2 regions of the Paenibacillus sp. FSL W7-1287 genome follow, and region 2 is predicted to be linked to the other one. Evidence: predicted binding sites of a transcription regulator. Region 2 holds the regulator's gene; the other holds the start of a gene.
The links. Region 2 encodes NrdR, which represses ribonucleotide reductase genes. Its sites were predicted from a motif close to AACACNATATATNGTGTT; they were not measured.
Positions count from the first base shown of each region.

Region 1: a site for NrdR is predicted at 5,095-5,112, ahead of NSQ99_RS13310 (adenosylcobalamin-dependent ribonucleoside-diphosphate reductase). Genes of this name have one in related genera too.

Region 1 is NZ_JBBORD010000001.1:2,917,083-2,927,599, reverse strand. It holds gene NSQ99_RS13340 (divergent polysaccharide deacetylase family protein) at 1-225, shown strand, start outside; gene NSQ99_RS13335 (N-acetylmuramoyl-L-alanine amidase family protein) at 202-972, opposite strand; gene NSQ99_RS13330 (YqzE family protein) at 1,107-1,307, shown strand; gene NSQ99_RS13325 (hypothetical protein) at 1,304-2,179, opposite strand; gene NSQ99_RS13320 (YqhG family protein) at 2,301-3,227, opposite strand; gene NSQ99_RS13315 (DEAD/DEAH box helicase) at 3,240-4,979, opposite strand; gene NSQ99_RS13310 (adenosylcobalamin-dependent ribonucleoside-diphosphate reductase) at 5,165-7,750, shown strand; gene NSQ99_RS13305 (lysozyme inhibitor LprI family protein) at 7,903-8,514, shown strand; gene NSQ99_RS13300 (extracellular solute-binding protein) at 8,764-10,134, opposite strand; gene NSQ99_RS13295 (S-layer homology domain-containing protein) at 10,461-10,517, shown strand, end outside.
Region 2 is NZ_JBBORD010000002.1:137,022-147,538, reverse strand. It holds gene NSQ99_RS20775 (septation ring formation regulator EzrA) at 1-2,125, opposite strand, end outside; gene NSQ99_RS20770 (PspA/IM30 family protein) at 2,210-2,890, opposite strand; gene NSQ99_RS20765 (ROK family protein) at 2,993-3,874, opposite strand; gene murI (glutamate racemase) at 3,948-4,724, opposite strand; gene NSQ99_RS20755 (2-hydroxyacid dehydrogenase) at 4,788-5,762, opposite strand; gene NSQ99_RS20750 (Crp/Fnr family transcriptional regulator) at 6,123-6,803, shown strand; gene infC (translation initiation factor IF-3) at 6,846-7,319, shown strand; gene nrdR (transcriptional regulator NrdR) at 7,914-8,390, opposite strand; gene NSQ99_RS20735 (alpha/beta-type small acid-soluble spore protein) at 8,486-8,698, shown strand; gene NSQ99_RS20730 (lytic transglycosylase domain-containing protein) at 8,822-9,448, opposite strand; gene coaE (dephospho-CoA kinase) at 9,445-10,041, opposite strand; gene NSQ99_RS20720 (MntP/YtaF family protein) at 10,055-10,517, opposite strand, start outside.

The sequences.
Region 1 (10,517 bases), on a different contig from region 2:
CTAGATGATGAATATACTGCTATGCATGTACATAGACAAATGCAGAAGGCATTCGAGCTATTACAGGAACGAGAATCAACGGTTATTATTGGACATGTCGGTCCTCCGGGAAAATATACCTCTGCAGAGCTGGTTAAATCCATTCCAACTCTGCAGCAATTTGGGAAGCTCGTCTATTTGAGCGAGCTAATAAAAGCAAACCTAATTGATCCAGAAGTATTGTGATATACCGTCTGCGATCGACCGTGCAATGTTAGTTTGTTCAGGCGGGGAGGTTAGTCGAGCACGATCTTCGCTATTACTAATGAAGCCTAGCTCGATGAGCACTGCTGGTGATTTTACATGCTTTAGCACGTAAAAGGTTTTTACAGCTATTGGACGTTTAGCAGTATTGTACAGGTTGTTCATCTCAGATTGAATGCTGCTTGCTAGTAAATAGCTTTCACCGCTTTTTTGGTGAAGCACGAGTGGTCCATGTGCTCTTGGAGTGCCTGAATTAACGTGCAAGCTGACAAAAATAACATGCTTAATTTCTCTCGTTAGTCCCATACGCTGCGACAGATCCCTTAAATGCCTAGAAGACGTGCGATGCCACCGATTGTCATCGCTTAATGCATAATCATGCGAGCGATTCATAATGGCCGGAATTCCACGACTTTGCAATAGGGCGTATAGTCGCTTTCCAACTTCTAAATTAATGTCTTTCTCATAGAGGCTGCCATGTGAAGCGCCACCATCGACACCACCGTGACCAACATCAATAATGACGGCTGTTGCTGGTAAATAAGGGGTGATAGGAACCTCATTGTTGACGTTGTGATCAGGATTAGTCTCATCCCAGCGCAACGCTGAGTCTGCAAGTGAAGGCTGTAAAGCATTTAGGGACCTTGCATCAGCAGCATCACTTATAGGTCCACATAATGTGAGAAGAAACAACCATGCGATAACGTATAGTATGCGGTAATGTTTCATCAATCGTGTCATAAGTTCACTGCCTTTCGCTTCTATGCCGTTGTCTAGATTATAATGGCTGATGATTTGTTATTTCATTCATCGATTGAATTACAGTATACAGGGCAATACTACAGCTATAAGGGGGTGCAGACATGGCTAAAAAAATTTCTGGCCAAGAATATGTACAATATTTAACAGAGCAGTTTGTTGAGTACATTGAAAAGCCATCCGAGCAGAAAATTGAGGCAAAAAAACAAGCCAAAGCTCAGAAAGAGCAATGGCTAGTTAGATGGTTTGGTGCTGGTGGAGCATCTCTGCAGCTATGGCTTAATAAAAGGCGAGAGTCACGTTAAAGCTCATACTGTGCACAATCATAAAATGAACCTTGGTCCATTAAGGTCTCGTATGGGATATAACGTGTTAGCTGATCATTTTCACTTTGCAACGCCAAATATAAATCAAATTCATTCCATTCATGATAGCCGGTAATAGAGTAGACAGAAAAAACAAGATTATTCCAGCTTTCTGTTGTATAGCGCAGCTGACTGCCTAGCTCAATCATCACTTCAACTGATGTATCGTCCTCAAAGCTGTAATTGAGTGGTTCAGTTGTCAGCCAAGGCATGACGTCATAAGGAGAAAAATAAGTAACAGAATCTATACCAGTAATTAGGGCAGGCTGCTTCGATGCGCCTTGCCCTATTTGTGTATGTTGTTTTGAAGCAGCCTCTACATCACTTTTCTGAATTGGAAAATCCTCTAATAAAAAAGGTTCAATATATGCAATCGCATCATTCTTCTCCTCACTGACGGGAATAATGCTGTGGAATGGCCCTGCATAGATCAACTGGTCCGAGTGCTCAGCTAGAATTTGGAGCGAAGCTGGATCACCTGTACCGTATTCGCTAAGTGCATACCCGCCTTGCTCTACGGCATGGATTATCATATAACCGACCACTTCATTTTTTTGCTTTAATAGCACAAGCCAGCCATGGGTGCCTGGCCCTAAAGAAGAGATCGTAAGGGAAGCATTCTTCCAGTGCGAGAAGCTCGGCTGCTGCATTAATTGCTCATGCCACTGCTTAGCAGCCTTAGTTATTTCCGTTTGATCGCTTTGAATAGTTTCCTTTGGTGAAGCTAGTAACGAATTTAGCGGCAGATAGCTAGAAAGCAGTATAGACGTTAATAATGGAGCAATCACGATTCGAAGCATCATTTTTTTCATCAAATCACCTCTTTACAATCGTACTGGACAAGCCAAAAAAAGAGTGTTACATCTTGTCACGAGTTAGCCTGTGTAAATCTTCTTTTTTTGTTGAGCTAGGGAGGATCTCGTCATATCTGCATTAATCAATTCCATCAAGATGAAATATTCCGCTATTAATGACGGAAACCGTAACACGAGGCTCATATTGCCAGCGAATTTCTTCTTCTCTTTTTTCCTTTAATTGCTCGATTTCGAGCTTTTGCTCCTCGTCTGTTGCTTGAGCAAGCAGAGGCTTATAAAATCCTTCTAGTCGCTCTAGCTCCTCTTGTAGCCGTGCCTGTGCTTTCTCAGCCCACTCGTAATTGTAGCTTTTCAGTCTTTTTTCTAGATGACTTTCTGCAATAGACAACGCCTTTGTATAAGAAATTCCATTTTTCGCGATATGTACATTCGCTGGCAGCCGAGGCGACAGGCGCATCGAAGTGAGTCGATCGTAAAACTGCTCCTGGCAATGACCAGTAACTAACGAAATGCCTAGGCTATGAATCTCCTCACGCTTAAGATCACAGCTGAATTCAACCATATAGTTAATGCCAAGCCATACGGTATATGGTCTTGAGTCATAAGGATGGAGTGTACGAGTCTGTGGCTCCTGATATAGACAAACATAGCTGCCATTATTCTCCGCTGATTCAAATAGCTGTTTAAGTCTGCTAGATCCAAAGTGCAGATGCTCTCTTGGTATACGCGGGAGAGGCTTTGGAACGATTCCGTAAGCTCGCTCCATCGCTTTTTCTTCCGGGGTTAACAGCTTAGGCTCCTCGACAGGATGTTCTGCTAATGTCGCCTCGTATTTTTCTTCGTCCGTTACAAACAAAAAGCTCATCGTTTCAGGCGTTTCATTCAGACGATCGATGAAGCTCCAATAATACGGCCGATTAGTTAGCTCTCGATCTGCTGCTTGCGAAAGCTTTACTTTAATATGGTATGGTGATTTATCTAAAATCTCACATTGAGTGGCTTCTAAATACTTTAAGACGAAGCGATGAATTTGTTTTGTATTCATAAGTCACCTCGGTTAATTATTAATTTTGTCTTCTTGATAGGTCGTAATACTTGCACCGATATGATCAATCTCTTCATGCAACTGCTGACTGCTGCGAGAGCGAAGAATGGCTTTAGCTAAGCGCTGCTCGATCGAGCCTTCTTTTGATTCGAGCCGCTCGATAATATGATCAAGTTCGCCGATAACTAGCTCGAACAGGTTTATTTTTTCGTGCAGCAGATGAAGAATATGTTCTTCGATTGTATTTTTAGTGCACAAATTAAAAATGTTTACGTCCTCGGTCTGACCAAGACGATGTACACGGCCAATACGCTGCTCAACACGCATTGGATTCCACGGAAGATCAAAGTTAATCATATTGTTGCAAAATTGTAGATTGATACCTTCGCCTCCGGCTTCTGTAGCGATCAGCACGCGTGCTCTGCCGCGGAAGATATCCATCATCCAATCCTTCTTGCCGCGATTCATGCCTCCACGGTAAGGAACAGCTGGAATGTTATGCTTCTCGAAGAATTGAAGTAAATACTCCTGCGTCGCTCGATACTCTGTGAATAGAATGACCTTACCTTCGCACTCATTAATAATTTCAAGCGCTTTTTCTGCTTTCGTGTTGGAGGTGATTGCACGAATGACTTCAACGAGCTCCCATACGCGAGCACGAACTGGAGAATCCTCAGCTGTTTTTTTGAACATATTGACAAGGGTTAAAAAAACAGCATCTCGACTGCTGCACACTTCTCGTTGAAGCGTCACTAACGAAAGAATGCTGCTTATATCAATTCCATCTTGATTAGCTTGCTGCTGGACGAAATCCGTCACTGCGTCATAGAGTGCCTGCTCTTCCTTTGAGAGCTCCAGTGTTATATTGCGAACGATACGTTTTGTAAAATGAATCCCTCCGTCACCTCGACGATTGCGAATCATAATGGAGGATAGGATGTGCTGCAGCTGCTCTTCGTTTTTTGGAAGTCTCTTATCTGCCACGTAATTGCTATTAAATTCCCCTTGAGCGCCTAGCTGACCAGGCTTCAGTAAAGAAATCAAGTTAAATAGCTCCTCAAGATTGTTTTGAATCGGTGTAGCCGTAAGCAGCAAGCAATACTTTTTGCTAAGCTGTGTTGCAAATTGATAATTGGTTGTCTTTTTATTTTTTAATTTATGTGCTTCGTCAATAATGATTAGATCATAATCAGTAGCTAGCACTACTTCTCTATGAGGATCGCGCTTTGCGGTATCGATCGATGCAACCACAATCTCATTGCCCCAGCTATGGGATTTTTTTTGTGCCACCGCCGCAATGCCGAATTTCGTATTCAATTCACGTACCCACTGCAGCACAAGCGAGGCAGGCACGAGAATTAAAGCTTTTTTTACAAGCCCGCGCAATAAATATTCCTTAAGAATTAAGCCAGCTTCGATCGTTTTACCTAAGCCGACCTCATCGGCGAGAATTGCACGACCACCCATTTCATTCAGCACTCGCTTTGCAGTTTCCAGCTGATGAGGCATCGGCTCAATGCTAGGCAAGCTCCGAAGGCATAACAGCTCATCAAACGAATGGATGACGGTTGCTTCACGCGCCTCCATTGCGAGCTGGAACATGCTCCATTGATCCCACGGGCCATTATGCTCGATGCGCTGCTGCAGTTCTTTAAACCACTCACGCTGAAAGCTTACATTAACAGCAGGATGTATCGGTTTTTGATGCGTATCGTCATTCGAAGAATTTGTAGTAAATAATCGATTATTCATAGTTGCTCCTTTATCTATCATTGCTTAGCTCTAGTATTCCCCAAACGATGGTAAACATAATCTGAGTGGGCATCGGAAAGCTTAGTTACTAAAACGTTCAAAAAGCAAGACTATAAAAACTATATATTGTATGTTATTATTATTTAGGCACTACATATTGGATAATTTGATGAGGAGTGACTTAGATGAGCACGTTGCAAGGTTTGAGTGAGAAGATTTTTCTAGACCGTTATGCACGAAAAAATGCTGATGCTTCTCAAGCGCAGCCTGGGGATACAGTACTTGTTTTGTTAAAGGAAGACTTGGCGTTTCCGGTTAAGGAAGCGGGGGAAGTAATCGCTCGTCGCGGAGACGAGGTAGATGTCTTAATGCGAAGTGGTGAGACGGTTACGACAACGATTGCCAAGCTTACACATACATTGGAAAAAACACCAGCAGAAATGTGGGATCGATTAGCAGCAGCAATGTCCAGTGTTGAAGCTTCTAAGGAACAGCAGCTTTGGCAGGAGCGTTTCCGCTATATTTTAGATGATTGGAAGTTAGTTCCAGGCGGTCGGATTGCTGCTGGAGCTGGAGCAAGCGATGAGCTAACACTATTCAACTGCTATGTTATCCCATCTCCGCATGATAGCCGTGGCGGAATTATGGCAACATTGACAGAAATGACTGAGATTATGGCGCGAGGCGGAGGCGTAGGCATTAACTTGTCATCTCTTCGTCCAAAGCGTACCGTTGTTGCAGGAGTTAACGGCTCCTCAAGTGGTTCCGTTTCGTGGGGCGGATTATTCAGCTATACTACTGGTTTGATTGAGCAGGGCGGAAGCCGGCGCGGTGCGTTAATGCTTATGATTAATGACTGGCATCCAGACGTGATGGAGTTTATTACCGTTAAGCAATCGATGGGGAAAATTACAAATGCGAACCTTTCAGTTTGTGTAAGTGACGCCTTCATGGAGGCTGTTAAGCAAGATGGAGATTGGGAGCTCGTATTCCCAGATACGACAGATCCAGAATACGATGAGCTGTGGAATGGCGACCTGGACGCTTGGCGTAAGCTTGGTAAACCGGTACACGTTCATTCTGTAATGAAGGCTAGAGAGATCTGGCATACGATTATTGAATCGGCTTGGAAATCTGCTGAGCCAGGCGTTGTGTTTATGGAGCGCTACAACAATATGTCTAACAGCTGGTACTTCAATCCGATTATTTGTACAAATCCTTGTGGTGAACAGGGACTTCCAGCTTGGGGCGTATGTAACCTGTCGGCCATTAATTTATCTAAGTTTTATGATGAAGCTAACGATGATGTGGCGTGGGACGAGCTTGGTAAAGTGACGCGCTGGTCTGTTCGCTTCCTCGATAACGTTATCGATCGTACACCATATCATTTTGAAGAAAATGAGAAAAATCAGAAAAAAGAGCGACGCATTGGACTTGGTTCAATGGGACTTGCTGAGCTGATGATTAAGCTGAAGGTACGCTATGGATCACCAGAATCTCTGAAATTCCTTGATAAGCTGTATGGCTTTATTGCGAAGGAGGCATATCTTGCTTCCGCAGAAATCGCTGGTGAGAAAGGAAGCTTTGAAGCGTTCGACGCTGATCTATTCCTGCAAAGCGGATTTATGAAAAATATGATTTTGGAGTTCCCTGAGGTTGAAGAGGCGATTCGCGCGACAGGTATGCGCAACGTTACAGTTATTACTCAGGCGCCTACTGGATCTACCGGTACGATGGTTGGTACTTCTACAGGAATTGAGCCTTATTTTGCATTCCAATATTATCGTCAAAGTCGTCTAGGCTTCGATGCTCAATACGTTCCTATTGCGCAGCAATGGCTAGATGCACATCCTAACCAAGAGCTGCCGGATTACTTTGTTACGGCAATGAGCCTAACAGCAGAGGATCATATTCGCGTCCAAGCAGCCATCCAGCGCTGGGTGGATAGCTCAATCTCTAAAACAGCGAACTGTCCGAACGACTTCACTGTCGAAGAAACAGAAAAGCTATACGAGCTTGCATATGAGCTTGGCTGTAAAGGTGTAACGATCTATCGTGATGGTAGCCGTGATGTACAGGTTCTGTCCACATCTTCAAAGGATGAAGAGAAGAAGGATGAGGTGCAGCCTGCTCAAGAAGCTGCTGCAAGCATTACTGAGCCAGCGACAGGTGCAATGGATGTAGCTGGTCAGACTCGCTCCGTTGCGAGCAGCGATGATCGTCAATATAAGCGTCGTCCACAGGTATTGCTTGGAGCGACGTATCGTATGAACACACCGCTTGGCATGGCATACATTACGATCAATGATCTAGATGATGTGCCTTCTGAAATATTCCTTATCGTTGGTAAAGCAGGCTCTGATGTGTTTGCAATGGCGGAAGCTCTTGGCCGCGTATGCTCATTGTTCCTACGCTACGGCGATCATGGCAACAAGGTACAGCTGCTTATTAAGCATTTGAAAGGCATCGGAGGCACTGGTGCAATCGGCTTCGGTCAGCATCGTGTGGAGTCTATTGCTGACGCTGTTGCGAAAGCGTTAGAGCTTCACCTGCAGAATAAGGAGCATGCTTCAGCGGCTGAGCATTCACTTCCAGGACATTTCCTAGCTGAGGATACTGTGGCGTCAACTGTAGCGCCAACTGTTGAAACTCACACGCACAAAGGGAGCACAGACGGCGTTGATCTATGTCCATCCTGCGGCTCAGCAAGTCTCATTAATATTGAAGGCTGTAAGCAATGCAGCTCTTGCGGCTATAGTAAGTGTGGATAAGTAAAGTGTAATTTTATACAATAGATAATGAAATAAAAATAAGAGGGTGCATCTTAAATTTAGATGCACTTTCTTTGTATTAAAAAGGTATTGTCAGTTTCGTTATAATGAGTGCTATAGCAATAACCTATGAATAAGGATTGGAGTCTACAATGAATAATAGTAAATTTTTTATTACAGCAATTCTGTTAGTTATCTTAATAATTGGTTTGTCAGCTTGTGGGAATTCATCTGATGACAAGGTATCAATCGATAATCAGATTGAAGACGATGAAATATCAGAGAGCACGGATACATTTTCAAGTGAGCCACCTAATAACACAGATAAAGAAGTTTCGACAGAGAATGAAAACTTACAGGAAGACTCTATAGAAGATACAGTATCAAAAATAGAAGCAAGAAAAAAAGAGTTTATAGAAAAATTGGATAACATTCAAAAGGAACTTGATGCTTTACCAGAAAAGAAGGATTCCGATGAAGGTGTAACAAACGCTATGAAGAACTATTATGGAATTTCTTACGAAATGTATGATAAAGCATTAAATGAAATTTATGCTTTGCTAAAAGAAAAGTTATCTCCAGAGACAATGGATACTTTAAAAACAGAGCAAATTAAGTGGATAGAACAAAAAGAAGATACCGCGAACGAGGAAAGAAAAAAGTATGAAGGCGGAACGTTTGAAAATGTTGCTTATTATATATCTACATACGAGTCAACAAAGGAAAGATGTTATGAATTAGTTAACGAATATATGACAGATTAAAAGGCAATTTAATAGCTCTTTAGGATAGAAACTCATAAAGGACTAAATCATTATGCGATTTAGTCCTTTATTTTTCTTATACTAGCTCTTTCTTATCATGTTATTTTATTTGCAGAACGCAAGTAATGTTTTCATATAAAAATGACCAAACCATTATCGGTTTGGTCATTTTTATTTTTGGAACGGATCGTTCCAGCTACACAACATTAAATCTGTTGATAACTAATTTATATTAGGTTCTGCTATTCACTACACGGAATATGTAAGCTGAGCTAATTGATTAGTTGTCGACTCTTTATCTTGTAGACCCGTCCAATACCTATTCATAATGTTATGTAGCTGCTGCATTTGATCGAAGTTTAAATTCAAATCCGAGATTAAACCGAATTGTGCAGTTATGTCTTTAAACATCTGAAAATTTGCGGGACGATATAGAAGCTCTTCTCCTTCCCATTCTGCAGCCTGTTGAAGCGCTGGGATAGAATAGGTATGTTTGCGTATATGCAATTGAGCTTCTGAACTGCTTAAAAAATTTAGAAATAGTTTAGCAAGCTCTTTTTTCTTGGATCGTTGATTAATGGCAAATCCAATCGGCAGTAATAATGTTTTTGGTACGTTTACGTAAGGTAGCGGTACGATTTCAAACTCAAAGGATGTTTCTTTCAATTGATTTAATCGATAATAGGTAGTCATCATTACGGGCACGGATTGCTCTAAAAACATTTTCTCTACATTGGTGTCGTTGGATGACAGCAATAATGAGAATGTATTTTGTCTATGTATTAATTGGTAACACATATCAATTCCATCGAGAATTTCCTGAGATGACAACGCATTAGGCACTTCTGTAAAATTCAATCCACTTTGCATTAGGAAGATCGGCCAGCGATTCCATGTGCCGGGATAAAAATAAAAACTTAAGTTGCTGCTGGTTTTTTCCTCAATCAGCTCCAGCATGTTAATGAATTCATTCCATGTCCAGTTAGACGGAGGATCAGGAATTTGATGTGTTGTAAAAAAGTCTTTGTTATAGCATAGTACGACAGCAGAAAAAATTATGGGTTGAGCATATAATTGTTCATTAACTGTAAAAGCCTCATTCAAAAAAGGATATATTGAGGTATTCGGCTGAATCACTTCAAACAGATGAGACAAATCTTCAATTAACTCTGAGAAATGAAGAAAATTCAGATGGTTAATGGCAACAGCATCTACAAATTCATTTTTTAAGTAAGCTTCGGTCGTTTCAACATAATTGGCAAACTGTAAAGGGATTAAATTAATTTTTATTGAAGGATAGCGCGCTTCAAACGCTTCAATCAAATGTTGAAGATCCAGCTCATCATTCAACGTTGTATAGTATCCAATCGATAGTGTCGTTACCTGCTTAGCGATCACTTTTATTCCTACTCGAGGTATCCGCTCGATTAAGCCTTCGTTTAATAATACGTCTAATCCTTTTTGAACGGAGTTTATGCTTAGCTGGTATTCTTTACTCAGATGTAATATTGAAGGGATATAGGAGCCAATTACATACTCATTAGTTGTAATTTTAGTACGTATAGCTTCGATCATATAGTTTAATCGCTCATCAAAAGTGGTTCTGCTCGGTTTTCTCAACGCCATCGACCCCTTAACTTCTGTCATACAAACTACTAATCTAAGGTGAATTATACATGAAATTGTATTTTTGATGAAGCACTTATGAAGTTGTTAAGAGATCTAATCGATTTTTAGGGTCATGTACAATTTTATTACGTTGGAAATGTAATCATTGACATTATATAGAAGGCTAAATTAGAATGTAGGTAAGATATGATATAGATATGATACAGTTTTGCGAGGTGATAGCGATATATTGTTAATGTTAAATTGAAATGTCAATATTGTAGTTCAAAGATTATTCTGTTTTGTGTAAGTAAACTAAATAGTAAGGAGTGACGGTATTGAAGCAAAAAGCGATCAGTATTATTGCAAGTGTCAGTCTATTTTTTAGTTTATTA
Region 2 (10,517 bases):
TCATTTCCATTTGAGCCAATTGACGAAGTCGTTCCTGCTCTGCACGCTCTCTCGCTTCCTTTGCGGCGATTTCTTGAGCTGCAATTTGTCTAAACTGTTCAAACTGATGCTGAGCCTGGATCATATCCTGTCCTAGCTGATCCAGCTTGCGAGGTGTTGCAGATAGCTGTTGTTGAATCTTTAATAGTAGTTCGAGCCCGTTGCTCTCCACACCAGCCATCATACCTTGAATCCGAATACCATTAAGCTGAAGCTGATGTCGAACCTGTTCGTAGCTATGCTTAAGCTGATTAACACGGTCACCATACGATTGATAAGTGCGGTTCAGCTCATAGATGAGCTGTTCGTGCTCCAGACTTTGTGCCTCAAGCTCATTCAATTCGTTCTGTGCTTCCTGCAACAGCTTCTCCGCTTCAAAATAACGCTGTACTTTGATGTCATTGTATTGCTGAGCAAGCTTAACCTTTTGCTCTACTCGAACTAGCTGCTCTGGAATTTGCAGCTGCTTCTGCTCAGCCTCATGCCAATGGAGTCGATCATATTGCTGCTTTGCCTGCTCAATCGCCCGCTCAGCTTGTGGCAAGCGCTCTACACGTAGATCCTTTAAGCCATCCTCTAGCGCTCGCGCGTGCTCAAGATTGCCATCTCGTGCATCAATCGATTTGGTGACATCTGTAAGTGCAGTTTGCAGCCATTGCTCAATTCGGTTTGCACATTCTCTTGCCGACGGTACATCACCAATTTTTAAAGAACGTTCTATCGTAAGCAGCTGCCCGTTCATTGAATCAAACCATTGATAAGGGGAAATTTCCTGCAAAGTCAGCTGCTCCTGCTGGATAAGCAGATCAATTTTGCTCTTTGTTTGTTTAATATGCTCCGGCAGCTTACGCAATGTATCGATGAGATGCTCGTATGCATTTACGTCATCCACCCAGCTTTGTATCGTTGCTTCCTCACTGCTTAGTCGTGTGCTTGCTTCGATGGGGTCGAATGCAAGCGTAGCGTCGATTTGCTCCAGCAGGGTCTCAATATCACGTTGTCTTTCAAACAGCGCTTGAAGCGTTGTTTCTGCATCTGTTGCAATCGACAATAATGCTTGCTTCCCTTGTTCAAAGCTGGATTTTCGCTCTTGTAGTAGTTTTACAGCAGCTGCTTCAATATTTTTATACTTATCAACTACTGCCTGAAGCTCCTCGATCGTTTGATCAATCTGATGTAGCGAACGTTCAAGCGATCTTAAATCTTGCTCTTTCCGCTGTAGCTGGGCCGGACTTAAGCCTTTCCATGCACGAAGCTGCTCAGGATAAGTAGATAGCTGCTGCAGTAAGTCATAAAGGTCATCCTCTACATCTCCTACAATCTCTCGCGATTTACCTTGAGAAAACTTTTTGATCTCATTCATCTCATGGTCTAGCCGCTGCAGCTTCTCTGAAATTTTTTCGTAGTGATCCTCCAACTGTAGCAGAAGCTCTTTCGCGCGCTTACGCTTTTTACGTTGTACGACAACAATCATAATTAACGCAACAACAATAAGTAATCCAAACATGACTAGCATCGCATAGCCCGAGCCCTTACTGCTTGAAGTTGCTGCAGTGTCACCAGCTGGAGCTGCTGGGAGGCTGCTATATTGCTCGAGATAATATGCCAGACCATTGATCGTATCGTCTATCGCTTTGTAATAATTACCTTCTGCAGCATAAGGGTAGAACTGCTGCTCCAGAAAGGTGGTCACGGGATTTCTACCATCCAGCTGCGCATATATTGCCTTCTCCAGCCGAGAGTCGATTTGCAGCTGAAGCTGAACTAATCCATCTCGGTCAGCGATTACAAGCAGGCCTTCATCCGCCCCAAGTCCCCAATCTGTAAATAGCTGCTCACTATAGCCTTCTATTCCTCTTCCATCAAGCGTCTCTACAAGCAATACATTCAGCTTCACACCCTGACGGTACATGCTTGTTTCCAGCGCATTCTTTTCTTGACTAGAGAGTGCCTCGATTTCATCCTGAATATATGTACCATTAGGAGTTATAGCTTGAACAGGCAGAACAAGAATAAGCTGAATACATATGAATACTGCGACTGTTAATAAAACACGAATTAAGCCTTTATTTTTTCTCCTTCTCATCGAGCGACCTCCATAAAGAAAAAGCCTGGTTTTCATAACCTGGCTTTTCCCCCTCTTCCTTCATAGCTATATGAATGGATGACCTTATTTATTTCCATTAAGCTCAGCTTTTAATGCAGCGAGCTCATCATCTATTGCATTAGCTTTAGATGATTTTAGCTGTTCCTCGAACTTCTGATCTAACGATTTATCTTCATTAGCTAATTCGAAAGCAGCGTCCGCCTCGTCATGCATTTTTTTAATTTTTTCCTCCATACGATTGAAGGTAGCACCTACGTCGTTTTTCCCTACACCCTTCATCGTAGAATTAATTTTTTGCTGTGCCTTAGCGGCCTCCGCTTGTGCAATAAGCGTGCTGCGCTGGTCCTTCATCTCGTTAACACGTGCCTTCAAATCACGCAGCTGATCGCGCAGTTTATCCGAAGTAGCCTTCGAACGATTATAGCTATCCTGCACCTTGTCACGTTTCTCCGATTGCTTAGCTTTATCAGCCAATGCTTCTCTAGCGAGCTCCTCGTTACCTGCAAGTAACGCTTGACGGGCTTGAGAGTCACGTTTGGCAACTAGCTCCTCAGCTTCCTTCAATTCACGCTCAAAGCGCTTCTCTACTGCCATCTGAGATGTTACCGCAGCCGTAACTTTTTCAACGTCCTCATCTAACTCGCGTAATACCTGGTCAATAATTTTAACCGGATCCTCCATCTTATCTATCGCAGCATTCACATTTGATTTACCAATACGAAACAATCGTTCAAAAATACTCATTTCAACAACCTCCCCGATTTTTACCGATATTAGTCATACGAAGCTGCTAGCCTTTCGTTTCAAGAAATTACATTAATGGTTTCTTTATGGTTACATTGTTTGTTATTTATTCGCGTTATATTCTAACAAACCAAGGGCAATTGCACCGCTTAACCCCGCATTATCCCCAAGACCTGGCGGAATAATATATTGGTCAATATGCTCAAGTATCATTGAATGCTGAACATATCCATTTAAGTTCCGCTTCACTTCCTCACGAATTAATGGAAACAGCTGTTCTTGATGCATGACACCTCCACCAAGAATGATTCGCTCAGGTGAAAGCAGCAATATTGTCGACATTAGTGCTTGTCCTAAATAGTACGCCTCAAGCTTCCATGCCTCGTGATCCTTGCCTAGCTCATGTCCCTTTACTCCGAAGCGTCGTTCGATAGCTGGACCAGCTGCAACGCCTTCTAAGCAGTCGCCATGGTATGGACAGAAGCCTTCGTATGAATCCTCTGGATGACGTCTAACCGGAATATGTCCCGCTTCAGGGTGTAACAAGCCGTGCACCAGCTTCCCCTCCGTATAAACGCCAACGCCAACTCCTGTGCCGATCGTATAATATACACAGCTATTGAGCCCCTTGGCGCTACCCCAAAGTGCCTCTCCGAGTGCTGCCCCATTAACATCGGTATCAAAACCAATCGGAACATGAATGTACTGCTTAAGCTGACCTACAAAATCTACATTTCCCCAGCCTGGCTTTGGCGTCGAAGTAATATAACCATATGTTTCGCTGTTGCGATTAACATCGATTGGACCAAATGTACCCACACCAAGCGCATCAATTTGCTCTCCTTCGAAAAATTCACGAATTTTAGGAAAGACAATATCCGGAGACTCCGTCGGAAAATTGATTTTTTTCTCAATTACACCATGCTCATTGCCAATTCCACAAATAATTTTAGTTCCACCAGCTTCAATTGCACCAATTCTCACAAAGTGAACCCCCTAGGCTAAATATTAATGTATGATATAAATTGAATAAAAACATGAACAAAGGATGCACTTATCATTCCTGTTGCTGTAAATGATGTAATGCGCTTTCCATTCTTTTATTGTAATCATCTTGATGGGCTGTATTGATAAAGGTAACCTTCCCTGATCCTTTCCCTCTAGCTAAGCCATAGCGATGAAGCTGCGCTGCTAATCTTCGGACCGTGCCCACGCTACCATCAACGATACCGACATGCGACGGTAATATTTCTTGAAGAAGAGGCTTAAAGAATGGATAATGTGTACAACCTAAGACAATCATTCCGTAATGCTCCAAGTTATAGGGAGCAAGCTTATCCATAAAGTACTGCTTAACTTCCTCATCGTGAAACTGCATTCTTTCGCAGTACAACACGAGCTTTTCCATTGGCAGGGAATCTACAATGCCACTATCATCAACTCTTGTGACAAGGGCATAGTACTTCGGCAGTGAGAGTGTTAGTGGTGTGGCAAACACAAGCACTCTTCGTCCAGTGGATGCATTCATCTCTACTGCTGGCTTAACAGCTGGTTCCATTCCTATAATCGGAATGCTTGGGTACCGTTCTCGCAGCAGCTCTACTGCAATACTAGTAGCCGTATTGCATGCTATTACAAGTGCATCAATATCAAGCTTCATCATCTGATGAACCGTTTCAAGAATATAGCCTTGTACATCCTCTTGACTTTTCGTTCCATAGGGAACATTCAGAGTATCCGCCATATACACGTAATCCTCAGTTGGAAGCCTTCTTAGCGCTTCATTGAGAACGGTTAACCCACCTATGCCTGAATCAAAAATGCCTATTGTCATAATTTATCGTTCCCTCTTACATCATCATAAAGTGTTCTCTCTCATCTTTATTCAATTAGTTGATTATTGTGCTAGCTCCGGCACGATATGTGCTTCACCAGTTCCTAGAAGTGCATGCACGAGATTTCTTGCAGCTAGCATCGCCATTTGATCACGTGTTGCCTCGGTTGCAGATCCAATATGAGGAGTCATAACAACTTGATCCATATCTAATAGCGGATGCTGAGCGGGTAGTGGCTCTTGCATGAACACATCTAAACCAGCACCTGCAATAGTATGACTTTGCAGCGCGTGAATGAGTGCCTGCTCATCAACTGTCGCACCTCTAGATGCATTTATAAATATAGCACTTTGCTTCATCATTGAAAACTGCTCAGCGCCTATTAATCCTTTAGTCTCAGGTGTCAATGGAGTTAGCAGCACGATAAAGTCTGAATCACGAAGCAGCTGCTCCATGCTTTTATATTCAATTCCTAGTTCTTGTTCTAATGCAGGCTTGCGAGAACGATTGTAATAGGAAACCTCCATATCAAAGCCAAACTTAGCACGCTTAGTAACTACCTCTCCAATTCTACCCATTCCAATAATTCCAAGCTTTCGATGATGTACATCAAGTCCAAACAGCTTTCTGCCTTCATTTCCTTTCCATTGGCCTTGACGAATAAAGCGATCCAGCTCTGTTATGCGTCGTGCTGTAGAGAGTATTAATCCAACAATAAGATCTGCAACTGTATCATCAAGCACATAAGGCGTATGTGTACCAATCACTCCACGGGCACGCATAGCCGGTATATCAAAATGGTTATAGCCGACACTCATTGTGCTTATAACCTTAAGCTTAGGAGCAGATGTTAGAAGTTCTTCCGTTACTTTCATTGCGCCACTTGTAAAATAGCCTTCTACATCAGTCAAATAAGCTTGTAATCTCGTCTCATCTCGTTTTTCATCGGGCTTCCAAGATAAAACTGAACAGTGCTCCTCTAAATAACTCTTAACGTCCTCAGGCAGTCTACGATCAACAAAAATAAGCGGTTTCATCCCATTCCTCCTCAAAATAGCTACGTTAAGTATATTGGCATTTCGTCATTCTTTAACTAAGTAAAATGTACTAATTTAATCATAGCGGTATCATTTAAGGATTACAACGAAAAAGAGCCCTTTTTTGCCTCAGAGAAGCAGAGAAAAAGCGCTAATTCTTTGTTGATCTATTTTTTTATTGAATAGATTGATAAACGGCGAGCTTATCGTTATCATGAAGATAGTGCGTAGCTAAGCGTTTTCTTAACATTCAATCCTCAAATTCGACCTATAGATATTGCAAAAAGAACGAAGGAGTCGCAAGCACGATTATAAATTTTTAATATAAAAGTGAGGAATCATGGGTTGAAAATTATTGATATGAATAAATTAAGAGCAAATATCCCGTTCTTTAAAGATATTGACCAGGTTTTGCTAGAAACACTTGTACCTTATATGCGTGAAGAAGCTTATAAGAAAGGGAGCGTTATTTTTCATGAGGGAGACGAGGGAAATCAAATTTTCTTCGTACGCTCTGGTATGGTAAGTATCTATACCTCTAACAAAGCTAAACGAATCACGCTAGCGTATCTAGCTAAAGGGGAATATTTTGGAGAGATGGCATTAATGCAGCCAGGTCTATCTCGTTCTGCTACTGCTGAAGCACTGACAGCTGTAAAGGTATATTCACTTCACCGTTCTGATTTTCACCAGCTCGTAGAAAAAGATCGCAATGTTCCGTTTCTTTTGCTGAATTACACAATGGAAAGATTGCGTAAGGCCAATAATCAGATCTATGATTTGACCTTTCTTACGGTACAAAACCGTATCATCCGCCGCTTATTAGATCTAGGTAAAGAGGTCGGATCAACACGCGAGGATGGTACCTGTCATATTCCTGTAAAAATTACACATCAGCAGCTTGCTGATACGGTTGGCGCTGCTAGAGAAACAGTGTCTAAAGTGATGATCGAATTACAAGATCAAGCGCTTATTGAATTAAGCAATAAAAAACTTACACTTCTTAATCCAGAGGCACTCATATCGAAGCTCCATGATTAATTAACTGACACATATTATGCTTAAAATTTAGGAGAGTATACAATGGCTTTAATGATGAATGATAAAATAAAAGCAGCGGAAGTAGAGCTGCTTGATTTAGAAGGACAAAACCTAGGATATCTTGCTACAAAAAAAGCGCTACAGCTTGCTAGAGAACAGCAAGCTGATTTAGTGTGTATCAACATAATGAGCAGCCCCCCACAATGCCAGCTCATCGCTCGCGGAAAAGCGAAGCAGGTCGTTCAGCCCAAATCCTCCGCTCCAAAAAAGGAAAAGGAAATCAGACTGACACCGACCATTGAGCAGCACGACTATGATACGAAGCTTAAGCAATGTGAAAAGCTGCTGCAATCCGGACATCCCGTAGCCCTTGTTATCAAGCTAAGCGGAAAGCAAGGCCCTCAAGCAAAGGCATTGCTAGAGCAAGTCATTATAGACCTGAAAGCTTATGGAAAGGCAGCAACGGGCATTCAACTCAGCGGCAAACAAGCAGCCGTAACAATCCTGCCATCATAGCGGTTGCCCGAAGGCGCCCAGCGGAGTAATCGGTGAGGGGCACCTTCACAGCTACTACCCACAATCGCTCCAGCGGAGTAAACGGTGAGAGCACTTCACAGCTACTACCCACAATCGCTCCAGCGGAGTAATCGGTGAAGGCACTTCTAAGATACTACCCGCAATCGCTCCAGCGGAGTAAACGGTGAAGGCACTTCTAAGATACTACCCCAATCGCTCCAGCGGAGTAAACAGTGAGGGACACCGAAGCAATTACCCAAACAACGCTCCAGCGGAGTAATCGGTGAGGGGCACCTTCACAGCTACTACCCGCAATCGCTCCAGCGGAGTAAACGGTGAGGGCACTTCACAGCTACTACCCTCAAAGACGCCCAGCGGAGTAAACAGTGAGAGTGAAAAAGCGAAGCGGTTGCCTTTGTCCTCTGATTTCTACAACAGATGATTATTCGAGAAATCAGAGGACAACAGCAATTGGAACCTCACTGTTTACGGAGCGATGAAATCAGTGGACAACAGCAATTAAAACCTCACTGTTTACGAAGCACACAAAAGGGGTCTCAAAGTCAAAAGTGACTTTGAGACCCCTTCATATTTTTATTCCTCAGAAGAAGGAATTCTAGAGTTAGACAGCAATGTATTAAGCTCCTTCATGAACATGTCAATATCTTTAAACTGACGATATACAGAAGCGAATCGTACATATGCAACCTCATCAACTGGATACAGCTGCTTCATAACACTAGCTCCAATTGCACTGCTATCTACCTCTGCAAGAGCTGTCGTTCGAAGCTCTTTCTCAACCTCAGACACGATCACTTCTAAGCGTTCCACTGGAACTGGACGCTTTTCGCATGCTCGAATCAAGCCTCTAAGAATTTTATCACGGCTAAATTCTTCACGGCTGCCGTCTTTCTTAATAACGATAAGCGGCGTTTCCTCGATCATCTCAAATGTTGTAAATCGTCGACTGCACTTCTCGCATTCACGACGCCTACGAATGGATTTGTTTTCGTTAGCAGGACGGGAATCTAAAACTTTAGTACCTGAGTAATCACAGTATGGGCACTTCATCTATAACCCTCCTTTCTTTTTGCCAGACGTTTCCTGTAATAAATCATTAAATCTCGCACATAATACTTTTACCAACCGCAAGGAGGTGAAACAATATGTCACGAAATCGTAACAGCAACCAATTGCTAATTCCTCAAGCAATCGAAGCTATTGATCGATTGAAATTCGAAGTAGCGCAAGAACTTGGTATCGCGATTCCACAAGACGGTTACTACGGTAATGTTCTTACAAAAGAGACTGGTTATATCGGTGGTAACATCACTCGTCGCCTTGTCCAAATCGCGGAACAATCTTTAGCAGGTCGTTAATTTATAATTTAGTGTTCTAGAAGTATGATGCAATGGGTCTGCCCTACTTAGGGCAGTCTCATTGCTTATTAACGCCTCAATTGTTAATCATATTATAATATTGCAGCTTTATCTCAGTCCAGCTTAAAGTTCTGATTTGCCGACTGCATCAATTTCCATTTGAGCATGATGAGCTTCGTGCTTTAGCTTAGGATAAAGCTCTTTATACTTATTGTAGTAATAAATAACCTTCTGTACATATTTCCGTGTTTCTCCAAATGGGATTTGATCTGCAGACTCATAGCTTCCATCCCACGTGCCTTCCTCCAGCCACCTTATTACGTTACCGGGTCCAGCATTGTAAGCGGCGACCGATTTAATAAGATCTCCATCAAATCGATCTAATAGATGCTTAATATACCATACCCCTAGCTCTATATTCGACTCAGGATTAAACTTGAGCTCTTGAACTGTAAATTTATCCATATCAGTTAGCTCGATAATCCATTCTGCAGTTGTAGGCATTAGCTGCATTAATCCAACGGCTCCCTTATGGGATTCTCTTCCTGTTTGAAAATTGGATTCGACACGTATAATGGCTGCAATCAGATGCGGATCAACCTCATATTTATCCGACATTTCAACAATAATTCCTTCGTATTTCACAGGGTACATCCATTTACTTAACCAGCTCGACTGAATAAATAGAATTGCGATAAAGCATATGATGACTAACAGCAGCAGTTTACGGCGCGTTCGTTTTTTCTTCATTCGCTACCTAGCCTTTTCATAAGCGATTCAACCTGTTGCCGGGTGTATTCTAACGTTGAAGAGTTATCGATAACCCAGTTGGCTCGACTTTTCTTCTCTTCAATATCCATTTGGGATGCAATTCGTGCTTCCGCCTCATCCTTTGTTAGACCATTTCGCTTCATTAAACGTTCAAGCTGCAGCTCACGAGGGATATAGACGACAAGTACCCCTTCATATAAATGAGCCTGATTCGTTTCATACAATAAAGGGATATCTGCTACGATTAACGCATGAGGCTGCTGCTGCTTGTACACCTCAATGGTTTGAAGCATTCGTTCTCGAATCGCTGGATGAGTAATCTGCTCCAGCTGTTTAAGCTTGTCCGAGTCAGAAAAAACAATAGACCCTAGTTGCTTTCGATTTAAGCTACCGTCTGGATAGAGTACTTCCTTACCAAAGCTTTTCGCGATTTGTAGTAGAGCAGGCTCTCCCGGCTCCACTACTTCGCGAGCAACCTGATCCGCATCAACAAGCAAAGCATTATGCTCAACTAGCATTGCGCTGACTGTACTTTTACCACTAGCAATTCCGCCTGTTAATCCGATCAGCATTGCATTCACCTCACTAAAATAATTTCATTACACCTAATAAAATGAGCAGCAGTCCCGGCAAACCACTTATATAATGTACCATCGGTAAATGTGAGAGCTTACGGCCGAGCATCGTACCTACTATAAGAAACATCGCACTAAAGCATGCAATGATTAATGGCGTATAAACGGCTGGAAGCCCAAGCATAGCCGCTCCGAGTCCTGCCCCAAGCGCATCCAGAGACAGTGCTATGCCAAGCATCAAGGCCTCAGAGGAGGATATCGTTCCAGAATCATCAAAATCTGCCGTCTGTGGCTTACGTAAAATCTGTATGACCACTCCAAGTCGCTTAAATTCAATTGTAAACAATGTAGAATTAATCATCTCAGGCTTCGCATGCTCGTTGCTAAGCTGTGCTTGCTGTCCATGATCATCACCATCTTGCACTAGCTCAGTATGAACTTCCTTTTGCTCACGTAGATTTCGATAAAATTGA